Regions from separate parts of the Halobacillus sp. Marseille-Q1614 genome, predicted to be linked through region 1. Evidence: riboswitches for the same ligand, from Rfam matches in the RefSeq annotation. Region 1 holds a riboswitch; each other region holds the start of a gene.
The links. Region 1 has a riboswitch for S-adenosylmethionine ahead of HUS26_RS12455 (assimilatory sulfite reductase (NADPH) flavoprotein subunit). Riboswitches for the same ligand answer to the same signal wherever they lie in the genome.
Positions count from the first base shown of each region.

Region 2: it holds a riboswitch for S-adenosylmethionine, as region 1 does, so the genes downstream of both, metK (methionine adenosyltransferase) here and HUS26_RS12455 (assimilatory sulfite reductase (NADPH) flavoprotein subunit) in region 1, are expected to answer to the same signal.
Region 3: it holds a riboswitch for S-adenosylmethionine, as region 1 does, so the genes downstream of both, mmuM (homocysteine S-methyltransferase) here and HUS26_RS12455 (assimilatory sulfite reductase (NADPH) flavoprotein subunit) in region 1, are expected to answer to the same signal.
Region 4: it holds a riboswitch for S-adenosylmethionine, as region 1 does, so the genes downstream of both, msrA (peptide-methionine (S)-S-oxide reductase MsrA) here and HUS26_RS12455 (assimilatory sulfite reductase (NADPH) flavoprotein subunit) in region 1, are expected to answer to the same signal.

Region 1 covers NZ_CADDWH010000001.1:2,473,161-2,476,956, reverse strand. Annotated here, with positions in the region: gene HUS26_RS12460 (glycoside hydrolase family 13 protein) at 1-1,893, shown strand, start outside; SAM riboswitch class I at 2,089-2,199, shown strand; gene HUS26_RS12455 (assimilatory sulfite reductase (NADPH) flavoprotein subunit) at 2,396-3,796, shown strand, end outside.
Region 2 covers NZ_CADDWH010000001.1:653,544-657,339, reverse strand. Annotated here, with positions in the region: gene HUS26_RS03225 (alpha/beta hydrolase) at 1-3, opposite strand, end outside; gene HUS26_RS03220 (gamma carbonic anhydrase family protein) at 65-577, shown strand; gene metK (methionine adenosyltransferase) at 632-1,834, opposite strand; SAM riboswitch class I at 2,010-2,121, opposite strand; gene HUS26_RS03210 (thiol-disulfide oxidoreductase DCC family protein) at 2,182-2,562, opposite strand; gene pckA (phosphoenolpyruvate carboxykinase (ATP)) at 2,727-3,796, shown strand, end outside.
Region 3 covers NZ_CADDWH010000001.1:2,596,830-2,600,625, reverse strand. Annotated here, with positions in the region: gene HUS26_RS13020 (sensor histidine kinase) at 1-1,385, opposite strand, end outside; SAM riboswitch class I at 1,743-1,847, shown strand; gene mmuM (homocysteine S-methyltransferase) at 2,094-3,047, shown strand; gene HUS26_RS13010 (n-acetylglutamate synthase) at 3,073-3,411, shown strand; gene HUS26_RS13005 (DeoR/GlpR family DNA-binding transcription regulator) at 3,461-3,796, opposite strand, start outside.
Region 4 covers NZ_CADDWH010000001.1:2,331,436-2,335,231, reverse strand. Annotated here, with positions in the region: gene HUS26_RS11840 (chromate transporter) at 1-293, shown strand, start outside; gene HUS26_RS11835 (chromate transporter) at 290-820, shown strand; gene HUS26_RS11830 (AIM24 family protein) at 895-1,587, shown strand; SAM riboswitch class I at 1,669-1,791, shown strand; gene msrA (peptide-methionine (S)-S-oxide reductase MsrA) at 1,910-2,383, shown strand; gene HUS26_RS11820 (RDD family protein) at 2,759-3,289, opposite strand; gene sppA (signal peptide peptidase SppA) at 3,303-3,796, opposite strand, start outside.

The DNA of each region.
Region 1 (3,796 bases):
AAAGAAGTCATCGATGCACCAAGGGAAGCGACTTTTACTGAAGATAATCAAGTGTATAACGACAAAGTCTCTGAATGGGAAAACATTCCTGTTGCCCATCAGGTCACTCACAATTTTAACCATACACCTTACACCCCTGATAAACATGATGAACCGAAAGTCACAGTTACGGTTGAACATTATGGGCCGATTGATGAAGGAGCTGTTTACTTTACAACAGATGGTTCCTCCCCTGAAGGAAAACGCGGCGATGCAGAAAATGGAAAAGTTACCGGACTTAAGGTAGTTGAAACGACTTCAAACAAAGAAGGGTTATACACTTCGACTTTAGAAGGAACGATTCCTAAGCAGAAAAATAATACACGTGTGAAGTATAAAATTGACGTATGGAATTCTGGAAGCGAAGGTTCTCAGTTTGCCGACAACAATTCGTTAAGTTCCGATGAAGCAACAGAGTTTGCCTATTATGTGGAAGACTATCAATCACCAGAATGGGCGAAAGAATCGATTATCTACCAAGTGTTTGTCGATCGTTTCCGTGATGGAGAAGAAAGCAACAACACATCAACAGATCCTTCTCTTCCAGAGGATGAGAGGCTGAAAGGCTGGATGGGCGGCGATCTGCAAGGCGTGATCGAGAAGCTTGATTATATTGAAAGCCTTGGTGTAAATACTCTTTGGGTTTCTCCAATTTATGAGGGTCCTTATTCCCACGGCTATCATGCAACAGATTTCATGAATGTCGATCCGCGTTTTGGCAGCAATGAATTGATGAAAGAGTTAGTTGATAGGGCTCATGAGAGAAATATGAAAGTCGTTTATGACCTTGTGCCGAACCACGTTTCAAACAAGCATGATTTTTTCCAGGATGCTGTTGAAAAAGGAGAAAGCAGTCAATATTATGACTGGTTTACTTTCTTAAAGTGGCCGGATCAATACGAAACTTTTTATGATGTAAAAGAACTTCCGGAATTAAACAACGACAATCCGGAAACGAGAGAATATATGCTTGAGACTGTGGTGCCATTTTGGATGGATGAAATCGGTGTTGATGGTTTCCGTTTAGATTATGCCAAAGGTCCAAGCTACAGCTTCTGGGTCGATTTCCGTCATGCGGTGAAGCAGAATGATCCGGACGCATTCATTTTTGGAGAGGTATGGGACAGCTTAGAAAAAATTACGTCATATACTGGGAAATTAGATGGGGCCATTGATTTTGAAACGCAGACGGCTATTTACGAAGCGATGATCAACGGAGGAAGCATGAACGATTTTGGAGCTTCGTTAGACCGGATTTTCAGCACCTATCATGACGAATTTATTCCGGCAACCTTCTTAGACAGTCATGACGTCCCAAGGTTTATTTACGAAGCTGAGGGAAATACGAATACATTGAAAAATGCGGCTTCCCTGCAATTTACCCTGCCGGGCGCTCCAATCATTTATTACGGAGATGAAGTCGGATTATCTCAAAGCGGTGATCATAACCTTGTGGATGAGTGGAAAGATCGCTACTATCGTGAAATGATGCCCTGGGATCAAGATGAGCAGGATCTTGATGTGAAAGCACACTATCAGAAATTAATTGAAGTGAGAAAAGAAAATAAGGCTCTGACTGAGGGAGAACTAAAGATTGTTCACAGCACAGAGGATCTTCTCATTTATGAAAGAGCGGCAGGCCAGCAGAAAGTGGTGGTTATCGTCAATCAGGGAGATGAGAAGCAAAGCGTCGAACTGCTTGATATTTATAATCAAAGAACACCGAATACCGTTATGTTCGAACCACTTCTTGAAGACAAACCTGTAATTAAAGGGAAAAAAGGAAACTTGGCCATAGAAAGCCCGGCCCAATCTGTAGAAGTTTATAAAGTAAAAGGGAAACTCTATAACTAATCAGGTACCAGGATCCGATGATTTATCATTCGGTACCTGGTACGTTTTTTTATGTATCGGTACCCGGTACTAAATAGCTGTAAGGACAATTTAATACTGATCGGAATTGTAGGATTTTTTTCAAAATGTATTGACAATTGGCTCAATAAAGCATAAGATATGTACCATTAATTGCCTTAAAATTTCATAGCGGCTTTCTTATTGAGAGAGGTGGAGGGACTGGCCCTTTGAAGCCTCGGCAACGGGTCTGGATTTCTTTTTCAGATACTGTGCCAATTCCAGCAGGGATGACCTGAAAAATAAGAAGAAGGAATCATAATGATATTGATTAGCCTCTCTTCTTATTTGGAAGAGGGGCTATTTATTATTTTATGTAAATACCCGACTAAACAACTATGATTACACTGACTTACATAGTGTATAGGGAGTGATTCTAACCTAGGGTTGTATCCTTTTCCATCAGGGGTCTTACGATTTTATAAAATTTGGCGAGGTGGTATTTTTGCAACTTAAAGAAAAGAACAGTCCGTTTGATCAAGTGCAGGCCGAACAGCTCAATCAGCTGCTGCCTACTCTTACAGAAGCCCAAAGGCTGTGGCTGAGCGGTTACTTAGCTGCACCTTTAGCAAATGGTGCAGAAACACAGGTCAGTAATGCCGGAAGCAGCCCAAGTAAAACGAGGGAAATTACAATTTTATATGGTTCTCATACAGGAAACTGTCAGTCGCTGGCTGATGAGTTCTCACAGAAATTAAAGCAGCAGGATTATCAGGTGAACGTCGCTTCTTTAGATGATTTTAAGCCTAAATCTTTAAAGAAAGTAGAGGATTTGCTTGTTCTTACAAGTACCCATGGTGATGGGGATCCGCCGGATAATGCGCTCTCTTTCTATGATTTTCTTCACAGCAAACGGGCACCGAAATTAGAAGGGGTTCGGTATTCGGTACTCTCACTTGGAGACAGCTCTTACGAATTTTTCTGCCAGACAGGTAAAGATTTTGATAAGCGGTTAGAAGAGCTAGGCGGGGAGCGGATTTTCTCCCGCGTAGATTGTGATTTGGATTTTGAAGAGCCGGCTAATGAATGGTTTAATGGGGTCTTAAATGAAATTGCTCAAGGCCAGGAAGAGCAGCAGTCACATGGGGCTGCTCCCGCTTCAGTTGTCAATATGGATAGCCAGCCTTCTTACTCACGAAGCCATCCTTTCCAGGCGGAAGTGTTAGAAAATATTAACCTGAATGGACGTGGGTCGAACAAAGAAACGCGTCATTTAGAAATTGATCTTGAGGGGTCTAATCTTGAATATGAGCCTGGCGACAGCCTGGGAATTTTCCCTGAAAATGACCCTGAATTAGTCAACAAGCTGATTGAACTTATGGGATGGAATCCTGAAGAAAGTGTATCGATTAATAAGCAGGGAGACCTGCGGGCGATCCGTGCCGCATTGTTGTCTACTTTTGAGATTACAAGTCTTACTAAGCCATTATTAGAAAAAGCAGCTGACTTAACAGGCAGTGATCCACTTAAAAAACTGACAGCACCCGAGAACGCTGAAATCCTTAAAGAATACATCTATGGCCGAGACTTGTTCGATTTAGTTCAGGATTATGGTCCATGGGAAGTGAAGCCACAGGACTTTATACAAGTGTTACGCAAAATTCCTGTCCGTCTGTATTCGATTGCAAGCAGCCAGAAAGCTAATCCTGATGAAGTGCATCTTACAATCGGTGCCTTAAGGTATGATGCCCATGGCCGAGAACGCTCCGGCGTCTGCTCTGTGCAGTGTTCAGAACGATCTGAGCCAGGTTCCACCCTGCCGGTATTTGTTCAGCGCAACCAAAACTTCAAGCTGCCTCAAAACCCTGACACTCCAATTATTATGATAGGGGCAGGAACAGGGGTT
Region 2 (3,796 bases), 1.8 Mb from region 1:
CATTTAATCGTTCCCCCTGCCATTTGCTATACTAAAACTACCTATTATTATAAGGGGGATATCGATGATTTGCGAATATAATGGAAAATTCCCGCAAATTGATTCTTCTGTATTTGTTGCAGAGGATGCTGTCATTACGGGAGAAGTAAGTATTGATGAAGAATCAAGCATATGGTTTAAAACCGTCATTCGGGGAGACGTGGCCCCTGTAAGAATCGGACGCCAGGTGAACATACAGGATTTAAGCATGCTGCACCAGAGCCCGAACCGCCCGCTGATTATTGAAGATGGAGTAACGGTCGGCCATCAGGTGACCCTGCATTCCGCCCATATAAAAAAGAATGCGCTTATTGGAATGGGTTCTTTAATACTAGACGGAGCTGAAATTGGAGAACAGGCGTTTATCGGAGCGGGAAGCCTTGTACCTCCTGGTAAAAAGATCCCTCCGCGCACCCTTGCGTTAGGCCGGCCCGCCAAAGTTGTAAGAGAGTTAACAGCAGAAGATTACAAAGAGCTGGACCGAATCAGGAAATCTTATGTAGAAAAAGGACAAGCTTATAAAAAACTTCAGAGCTAAATAAAAAGCCGTTACCCTTTATTCGGGTAACGGCTTTTCTTCTTTTCGCGGACTCTAGTTAAGGCCTAAGCGATCTTTTAACTGCTCCGCTTTATCTGTTCTTTCCCAAGGGAACTCTACATCTGTACGTCCGAAATGGCCGTAAGCAGCAGTTTGGCGGTAGATCGGACGGCGAAGATCAAGCATTTTAATAATGCCGGCTGGACGAAGATCGAACAGTTCACGTACAACTTCTACCAGCTTCTCTTCTTCTACTTGACCTGTTCCATTTGTATTAATAGAAATGGAAACAGGCTGTGCCACTCCAATAGCATAGGCAAGCTGAACTTCACATGAATCAGCTAATCCGGCAGCTACGATATTCTTAGCAACATAACGAGCCGCATAAGCAGCTGAACGGTCAACTTTCGTCGCGTCCTTACCGCTGAATGCGCCTCCGCCGTGACGGGCATAGCCTCCATAAGTGTCTACAATGATCTTACGTCCGGTTAAGCCTGCATCCCCTTGAGGACCTCCAATTACGAAACGGCCTGTTGGATTAATAAAGTATTTCGTCTTATCATCAATGAGTTGAGACGGTACAACCGGAACAATCACTTGCTCATGAAGATCTTTCTGGATTTGTTCCAGTGTGACCTCTTCAGCGTGCTGAGTAGATATTACAATTGTATCTACACGAATGGGCTTGTCATTTTCGTCATATTCTATAGTTACCTGAGTTTTTCCATCCGGACGCAGGTAATCCAGAGTTCCATCATTGCGAACATCTGAGAGGCGCTTGGCCAGCTTGTGAGCGAGGGAAATTGGAAGAGGCATTAATTCTTCAGTTTCATTATTGGCAAAACCGAACATTAACCCTTGGTCTCCGGCTCCGATGGCTTCGAGTTCTTTATCGCTCATCTTGCCTTCCCTGGATTCTAATGAGACGTCAACTCCTCCTGCAATATCAGGGGATTGCTCATCAATAGCCGTTAATACAGCACAGGTATCTGCATCGAAACCATATTTGGCTCTCGTGTAGCCGATGTCTTTAATCGTCTGGCGGACGATGGCTGGAATGTCCACATAAGTACTTGTGCTGATTTCTCCTGATACTAGAACAAGCCCTGTAGTGACGGTAGTTTCACAAGCTACCCGTGCATTGGGATCGTTTTTTAATATTTCATCTAATATTGAATCTGAAATCTGATCACAGATTTTGTCCGGGTGACCCTCTGTGACAGATTCTGATGTGAATAACCGGCGGTTGGCAGGCATTCTGTAAACTCCTCCTTCTGTTAAGTACAAAGATTCGACGGAACTCTTTACCCGTATCTTTTAGAAGTTTATAAACGTAAAAATTCTTAACAAACAGAATTTTGTGGGTATCGATATGTGCTTTTAAAAAGAAAAAACCCTTCCTACACTCGAGGAAAGGTGCTGTTTCCTTTCGCTCTTATCGTCCAAAGCCACGTATGACTTTGCTTCAGGTTAGCACCATGCCAAGTGAATGACGGGTTGCCGGGTTTCATAGGGCCTGTCCCTCCACCAGCTCTGGATAAGAGAGTATCCGTTCGGACTAATAGTATCGAAATAGAGCATACATGTCAATTAATATTCCAGGTTTATGAAATGGAGCACGACCCATTAATACACTGTTTCTTGAAGATATTGTAGCGGTTTCTTGCGATCCCTTTATAGAGAGGATGGCCGATAAGTGAAACACCAGGAATATTAATGAGGAGGCCGAGAGTAAACAGCGTCGGCATTCGCAGTAATAAGTACTGTAATGCCGCAAATCCCCGCTTCACTTCATTTTTATGGGTGATGACGTGAATTTCTTTCTTAAGGGTTCTTACACTGCTTGCAGAAATCTTATATTCTTCCGCAAACTGTTGAAGAGGCTGCCACTCCATTTTCCGAAACCAATCGAGCGGCTGAAGGATACTTTTCGTCTGCTGGCACAGATAACAATCTTCATCAAATAATATTTTCACTTTGCTCATCATTTCACATCCCCTCAATAACATTATATCCCAGTAATGAATAAAATAAAAAATAAGCATTTTTTAAATTAGTATGGATTATTAATTCTAATGTGTTATACTTTATTTCAAAGTTGACCATTGGCTCCATTTAAAATATTTACAGTAAAGGCGGGTAGACACATATGAGTACGATTAATCAAATGTCTGAGCTTAACCAATTACTAACCCAACCAAATGTCCATCACCATTTATCCGTTCCTCTATTAGTTGAAAAAATACTATCTCGCAAAGAAGGAACGCTGACAAATAGTGGTGCAATTCAGGCTACGACGGGTGCTTATACGGGTCGTTCCCCTAACGATAAGTTTATCGTAAAAGATGACGATTCTTCTCATTATGTGAATTGGGGGAAAACCAATCGCCCGATTGATGAAGATGTGTTCGTTAATTTATACCACAAGGTTTTGGACTATTTAAAAGGAAAAGACGAAGTGTTCGTCTTTAAAGGGTTTGCCGGTGCTGATGAACGATACAGACTTCCTATCCAAGTCATCAATGAGTTCGCCTGGCATAACCTGTTTGCTCATCAAATGTTTATCCGCCCGGACAGCGAAGATCTCAACGAACATGAAGCGGAATTCTCTGTTATTTCAGCTCCAACCTTTAAAGCAAATCCCGAAACGGATGGAACGAATTCAGAAGCGTTTATTTTGATTTCCTTTAAACATCGGATCGTCCTCATCGGGGGAACCGAATATGCTGGAGAAATTAAAAAATCTATCTTCTCAGTTATGAACTTTCTCCTGCCGCAGAAGAACGTCCTTCCTATGCACTGTTCGGCCAATGTCGGAAGTGAAGGGGATGTAGGATTATTCTTCGGTTTATCAGGAACAGGAAAAACGACTCTTTCTGCCGATCCTAACAGAAGGTTGATCGGTGATGATGAACACGCATGGTCCAACTATGGCGTTTCGAACATTGAAGGCGGATGTTACGCGAAATGTATCAACCTTTCTGAGGAAAAAGAACCTCAGATCTATAACGCCATTCGTTTTGGCGCCGTACTGGAAAATGTCCTTCTTGACCCTTATTCTCATAAGCCCGATTATGAAAATACGACATTAACCGAAAATACAAGGGCCGCTTATCCACTGAATCATATTAAGAACACAGTGGTACCCAGCGTAGCAGGCCACCCGAGAACCATTATTTTTCTAACAGCAGATGCTACCGGGGTGCTGCCTCCGATCAG
Region 3 (3,796 bases), 120 kb from region 1:
GTATCACTGATTTTTATAGAATAATTCACATTGTTTCTGAACCGTTCTTTTTGCAGCATAAGGTAAGCTTCTATATAATTCACTTCGTCATGGACGAGCACCCACTTGTTAGCTTTCATTGAGTAACGCATCATTTTGGATAATGATGTTACAAGCTGATAGACATGAGGAGCTTTTGACCTTAAGGCTACAGCACCAATCGACTGCAAGGAGTTAAATAAAAAATGTGGATTGACCTGAGACTTTAAGGCTCGGAATTGATTTTCCTTATTCTCGATTTCCAGCTTATATTCGCGGTCAATATGACGGTTGATGCGATCCATCATTTCCTTCATATGCTTTTCTAAATAACCGATTTCATCCGTTCGGCTGTCATCAAATGGAGCATGTGTATCTCCGCCTTCGATCGAACGAACTTTTTGGGTGAGCTGCTTGATTGGGTGAGTAATTTTGTAAGTAATCATACTAATCATCAGTACCCCTAACAGCCCGACTCCTATCCCCACCAAAATGCTTGTGTAGGCGGTTTTTCTGACCTCCTGGAATAAGACTTCACTTGGTGTGATTTTCACTAATTTCCAGTTTTGAAGCGGTCCTGTTAAGGTTTTGGATAGAATTATATCTTCACTTTTTCCTCCTGAGGTGTTCATCTTCTGTTTTATGTCAGATGTTACTGGCTTGCCGATAAGCTCTTGGTCGTTTGCGTAAATTACATTGGCATTTTCATTAACAAGCATCACGGTTTCTTCGTCTTCCTGCAGGAGGTTTTGGCATATTTGAGCATAGACATCTAAATCGATGTCTGTCGTAAGGATGCCGAGAAATTCATTAGACAGCACGTCTACTATTTTATGGTGAAAGGTCATCACCGTAGAGTTGTCCGATTGGGGGACAATCGCGGCCTCATTATAATTTTCAATCGGATGAGGCGGTTCCAGGGGGTATTTAACGTTTGTATCATAAAGTTCGTTTATCGTATTTTGCTCTAAAAAGTCAGGCTTTGATTTCCGTGCGCTGACCATTCCATTATAAACAGCTAACGATTCTTTACCCTTATCGAGATATAGCCGGACCTGCCGGATTTCTTTTCGCATGAGAAAGTAATTTTCTAAGCTTTTTTCTAAATAGGCTGAATCATCTATTTCGTTATTGAAGATCCGAAAAAGCTCGGGGTCGCGATACAGAATATAAGGAAGATCAATCATCTCATTGAAATATTGTTCGAGTTCTTCTGAGCTTTCCTGAATTTGTTCGCGGCTGTTCTCAAGTTCATGCTGCTCCACACTATTTTTCGTGTAGCTGTAGATTAAAAAAACAGATAAAAAATAGGGGAGAATGATGAACATTAGCAGCATGATTAATAAGCGGCTTTGAATGCTTTTCATTTTAAGGAGCCCCTTTCACGAGAGAGCCAATGGAAAAACAGCTGTTCGAAAAAGCTGATAGTTCCTTTTCTCAACATGTGGTCTGGTCAGTATTCCTGTATAATCTCCTAAACTATAACAAAAAGCCCGAAAGCGTCAATTCTGTCTCTATAGTATGAGAGAGCGTGAGAATCCCGGTGGCCTCAGCACTTCGCGAACGCTTCCACAAAATGTAACCGCTCTAGTGAAGCTGGAAAATGAAACAAATAGACTAGGAGGATGAATAGATTTCTGGGGTTCTCATATTGAAATGGTATACATTTTTACTATCTTGACTATTTTTAAATCAATTGGTAGAGTTGTGAAAAATGTAAATAATTCTTATCCAGAGAGGTGGAGGGACTGGCCCTTAGAAACCTCAGCAACAGGTCTATTTAAACACTGTGCTAATTCCAGCGGGTGATCTTACCTGATAGATAGGAGCTTCTTTTATTTGTCGGACACGCACTCGTTTGGAGTGCGTTTTTTAATGTATAGCAAGTGGATATATATGTTTAAAAGAGCGACATCCAGATCCAGCACCCAGACACTCGCGTCATAAGCAATCCGCCCTGCTAAAAGGGAAGGCCGCCTTCCTCCGGCCGTTTTGCTTATGCGTTTCGTGTCTACCATGGCGCTTTTAGCCTTTGTTCTGTATAGGAAAGCACGTAAAGAAAAGAGGAACCAGATATGTCGAACCAAACCAGTCAAAAGCACAATCCCATTGATTCAATTTTGCAAAAGTATTCCCTTGTCATTCTTGATGGGGCGTTAGCGACGGAATTAGAAAAGCACGGATGTGATTTGGATGATCCGCTTTGGTCAGCACGAGTCTTGCTGGAAAAGCCAGAAGCCATTGTCCAGGTACATGCGGATTATTTCCGCAAAGGAGCAGATGTAGCTATTACGTCAAGCTACCAGGCGACAATTGCTGGGTTTGCTAAGCGCGGTATTAAAAAAGAGGAAGCAATAGACTTAATTAAAAAGACGGTTCATCTAGCAAGACAGGCCAGAGATGAGGTTTGGAATGAGGAAGAAAAAACAGACCGTTCTAAACCTTTGGTTGCTGCCTCTGTAGGACCATATGGAGCCTATCTTGCAGATGGGTCTGAATACGCAGGGAACTACGGCGTGTCTGATAAATGTTTAGCAGATTTTCACCGTCCAAGTATGGAAGCCTTGATTGAAGCAGGGGCGGATCTTTTAGCTATAGAAACCATCCCGTCTTTTCAGGAAGCGCAAGTACTTGCTTCCTTACTGGAAGAATTTCCGGGTACATCTGCCTGGCTGTCTTTTTCCTTAAGAAATGGAGATGCCATAAGTGATGGTACGAATCTAAAGAGATGTGCAGAAACATTTAATGATCATAACCAGATCGTAGCCATTGGTGTAAATTGTGCCCCAGTCCCTTCTGCTATAGAAGCTGTGAAAGAACTGCGTAGAAACACAGTGAAGCCAATTATTGTTTATCCGAATTCAGGAGAAACTTATAATCCTGAAACGAAAACATGGCATGGGGAAGAAGCTTGTGACCCATTCGATATTCAGTCGGAAGCCTGGTATGAAACGGGCGCGCGCATCATTGGCGGGTGCTGCCGAACAACACCAGAGCATATTGAATCGCTAGCTAAGAAATGGAGATAACTTTGTGCCAGGAGGATGATTTAGGATGATTGATTATAATAATCGAACGTTCATTTCTGTGGAAAATACGGAGAATGGGGAAGTCTCTTCAAAAACTTATTTTCACTATTACCAGGAGGGGCGCATTCTTTACGCAGATTACGAGGGCGGAGACATCGTAAAAGGAAAGCTGGTTGGAATTGTGAATGCAGATGATACATTAGAGTTCCGATACAACCACATTAACATCTCCAATGAAATAAGAGGAGGGAAATGTAAGTCCACGCCGGTAATAACGAATGATGGGAAAATAGAGCTCCATGAAGAGTGGCAATGGATCGACCAGAAGCAAACCGAAGGCAGATCGGTTATCAGAGAGGTTTAATACATAAGAGGATCCTTTTTGGATCCTCTTTTTTGTGTTTAAAGCCGTTTTAAACTTTAACCATATGTACATTTACATCAAAACGCTTCATGTCCTCTTCAAAATCAGCCGGTATATGGTTGTCTACGATACAAAAGTCTATCTCTGCCAGATCAGCTACTTTTGCAAAATTCACTTTGCCAATTTTACTATGATCGGTCAATAAAATAGTGTGCCTGGAGTTCGTAATCATCATCCGCTTAATCCGCGCTTCGGTAAGGTTAGGGGTGGTAATCATCCCTTCTTTTAGGTCCAGCCCGTTCGTCCCGATAAAGGCTTTATCAATTCGAATCATATTGAGAGACTGCTCCGCAAAAGGCCCGACTAATGCTGATGTTTCCCTTCG
Region 4 (3,796 bases), 140 kb from region 1:
TTTTAAATAATTTTCGCGATCTCGCCTGGGTAAATGGCATGACCCAGGCTGTCGTCCCAGTCGTAGGAGTAATGCTTGCAGTGTTAACCTATGACTTTTTGAAAAAATCACAGGGCAGTCTTGGTTACCTGCTGACCATTCTATTAGGATCAGGGTCACTGATTTTAATTGAAGGAATAGGCATACATCCCGGCATCATAATTGCAGCCTTATTGTTGTTCGCCCTTTTAAAACCTATGAAGAAAACAAAAAATGACGTCACTAAGGAACAAAGCAAGGAGTCAACTCTATGATATATTGGCATATCTTTATCGCATTTTTCATACCCGGCATCGTAGGTTACGGCGGCGGGCCGGCTTCCATTCCGCTGGTTGAAAATGAGGTAGTCGGCCGATTTAAGTGGCTGACGGTGAATGAATTCAGTGAAATGCTTGCTATGGCCAACGCATTGCCAGGCCCGATTGCGACTAAAATGGCTGGGTATATAGGCTATCAGCAAGCCGGCATTCTCGGAGCTTCTGTCGGAGTATTTGCTACCGTAGCTCCTTCGTTAATTTTAATGATCGCATTACTAAGCCTGCTCAATAAGTATAAGGGATCACCTCGGGTGAAGTTGATGACTTCCCTGATCCGGCCTGCAATCGCCGTCCTGTTAGGTGTCATGGCCTACCAATTTTTTCAGACATCATATGTATCGACAGGCACCCTGCATACTATACTACTGATTGTATTAAGCTTTGTACTGCTTGAAAAGGTAAAGGTACATCCGGCCTTTGTAATCGCCGGGTCGCTTCTATATGGAGCCGTTTTTCTCGGATAATAAAACCATTATTTGAAACAACTGCACGCCTTGTCTCGTATATACATATATGACGGAGAAGGGAGTTGTTAATTATGAGCAATTATTCAATTGATGAATTTATTCGGCAGACAAAGCAGGATGAAAGTGAAAATGAGTTCTTTGAATTAGAAACACCGCGTATATTAGAAGTAAATCTCTCTGATCAAGTATGGGCCAAATCAGGTTCCATGATCTCTTACAATGGAAACATTAAGTTCGAAAGAGAAGGGATCTTAGAACATGGAGTCGGCCGCATGTTTAAAAAAGCTTTATCAGGTGAAGGCAGTTCACTTATGAAAGCCACAGGCCAGGGAAGACTTTACTTAGCCGATCAGGGAAAAAAGATTACGATCTTTAACCTTGATAATGAAGCGATAACGGTAAACGGCAACGACTTATTAGCATTTGAACCAGGTATTCAATGGGATATCAAATTAATGAAAAAAGTAGCAGGAATGATGGCAGGTGGACTGTTCAATGTTACCTTAGAAGGCAGAGGAAGGGTGGCGGTCACTTCACATTATGAACCTTTAACTTTGCTCGTTAAGCCCGGATCTCCTGTGATTACAGACCCTAATGCTACGGTAGCCTGGTCCGGTCACTTAAAGCCGGAATTTCGCACAGACATCAGCTTGAAAACTTTTGTAGGGCGGGGAAGTGGTGAATCTATTCAAATGGAATTTAACGGAGAAGGTTTTGTCATTGTCCAGCCATTTGAAGAGGTGTATACGTCTGGAAGCAGCTGATTTTTAAAAAATAGTGCTTTCGCCTTTACTTCGACTAAAAAAAATTGTATTATATAGAATAACTAAAAAAATAACGGAAACTTCTTATCCAGAGAGGCGGAGGGACTGGCCCTTTGATGCCCGGCAACCATCGAATCAATCATTAGATTGACGAGAACGGTGCCAATTCCTGTAGAATGGTTGATCCATTCTAGAAGATGAGAGGATCGTACGGAAATGACGACCCCTTTTCTTTATCTCGGATAAGAAAAGGGGTTTTTGATTGTATAAACCGTCAAGCTCTCTTAGGTAGAAGTTGCGTTTAGAGAAAGGGAAGATGATGATGGCAACAGCTATTTTTGCAGCAGGATGTTTTTGGGGAGTTGAAGCATTTTTCGAACGCTTTGAAGGAATTACGAAAACAAGAGTTGGATATACAGGCGGGCATGTACCCCACCCAACTTATGAGCAAGTAAAAACAGGAACTACCGGGCATGCAGAATCCATCCGAATTGAGTATGATCCACAAGTGATCACTTACGGAGGCCTGGTTAATATATTTTTCGAATCACACGATCCTACAACAAAAGATCGCCAGGGTGGAGATGTTGGCCACCAATATCGTTCCGCTATCTTTTATCAGAATGAAGCGGAGAAAGCTATAGCCGAAGAAAAAATTCAACAGTGGACGAATAAAGGCGTTTTTAAGCGACCGATTGTTACGGAAGTTACTCCGGTTGAAACTTTCTATGAAGCTGAAGAATATCATCAGAAATATTCACAAAAGCACAGCTCATTCGCTTGTGGAATCAGCTGACGATTTGGCAAGCACCTTTTCTAAATGGAAAAGGTGCTTTTTTATGTTGTCTAGGAAATTAAAAAATTCCAAGCTGTGGATATGTTTAGAAGAGCGACATCCAGCTCCATCCCCCAGACACTCGGGTCATAAGCAATCCGCCCTGCTAAAAGGGAAGGCCACCTTCCTCCGGCCGTTTTGCTTATGCGTTTCGTGTCTACCAGGCGCTTTAAGCCTTTGTTCTGTGGTTGTGGTACGGCTGAGGAGGGAGAGCGTTGTAGAAGCAGTTATGAACGTTGAAAAGAAATTGAAAAACCGGTGAAAGCACCCGGAAATTCTAAAATCGCCGCGCGCGCTAAAAAAAGCTCCTCTTAAAAGAAGAGGAGCTGCATCCGTCTAGCTTAATGAAGTTTTTAAATCACGGTTTAACTTTTTCATTTTTTCTTTAATTACTGCTGTATCGGCAAACATATCGTGAATACCTTGGTGTTTCTTCGTGAAAATGACGACAAGGTAAGGCAGTCCAATGACCGCCATGCTGATATATCTTCCGATGACTTCTCTAAAAATCACTTGTCCTTTTGATAATGAATCTCCTTGAAGCGATTCTACGGACAAGCCGAGAATCATTTTTCCGAGTGTGGCCCGGAAGAACCAGGTCATTAATGCAAAATACAGAAAGAACACAAGGGATTGAACGATATTCGATGCACTAAACAATTCTATCCATAGTTTTGCATCTGAGAGGTTAGTTAATCTTAACAGCGGTCTTGTGATGATAGAATTCAGACTCCAAATCACTATTAAATCAATAATGTAAGCAAAGAAGCGAGGAGCGAATCCAGCGTAGATGACGCGGTGAAATTCTGTTAAGTTTTCCGTAACGGTCTCGTTTAAGTGGCTGCGGTTCGGCTCTACGGTATCCATTTAATCTCCTCCTTTACTCTGAGTACATATACATCATGCGTGGTCCTTGGCGGTTATCGATCATCTCATTTATCCATTTAATTTCATTGTTTGGTAAAAAACTTTCCACACTAAGCGGAATCCCAAGGAAGCTGTCAGTGTTGGTGTATTCGAAAATTTCTGGGTTACCGCCGATTTCTTCTTTTAAGGAATTCAACGCATCTTCTTCAAACCCGATCTGATCAATCAGGCCGTTGTCCGCAGCTTGCTGTCCTGAATAAATACGGCCATCTGCCAGTTCTCTCACTTTATCTTCGGACATTCCCCGTCCTTCGCTGATTACGTTGACGAACCCTTGGTAAGACTCATCGACTAGGGTTTGAAGGATTTCGCGGTCTTCTTCTGTCATCTCTTTTGTAGGGCTCATGATGTCCTTGAATTGGCCGCTCTTAATCGTATTGAATTTTACACCGTATTCATTAGCAAGCTCTTGATAGTTAATGCTTTGCATAATGACACCTAGTGATC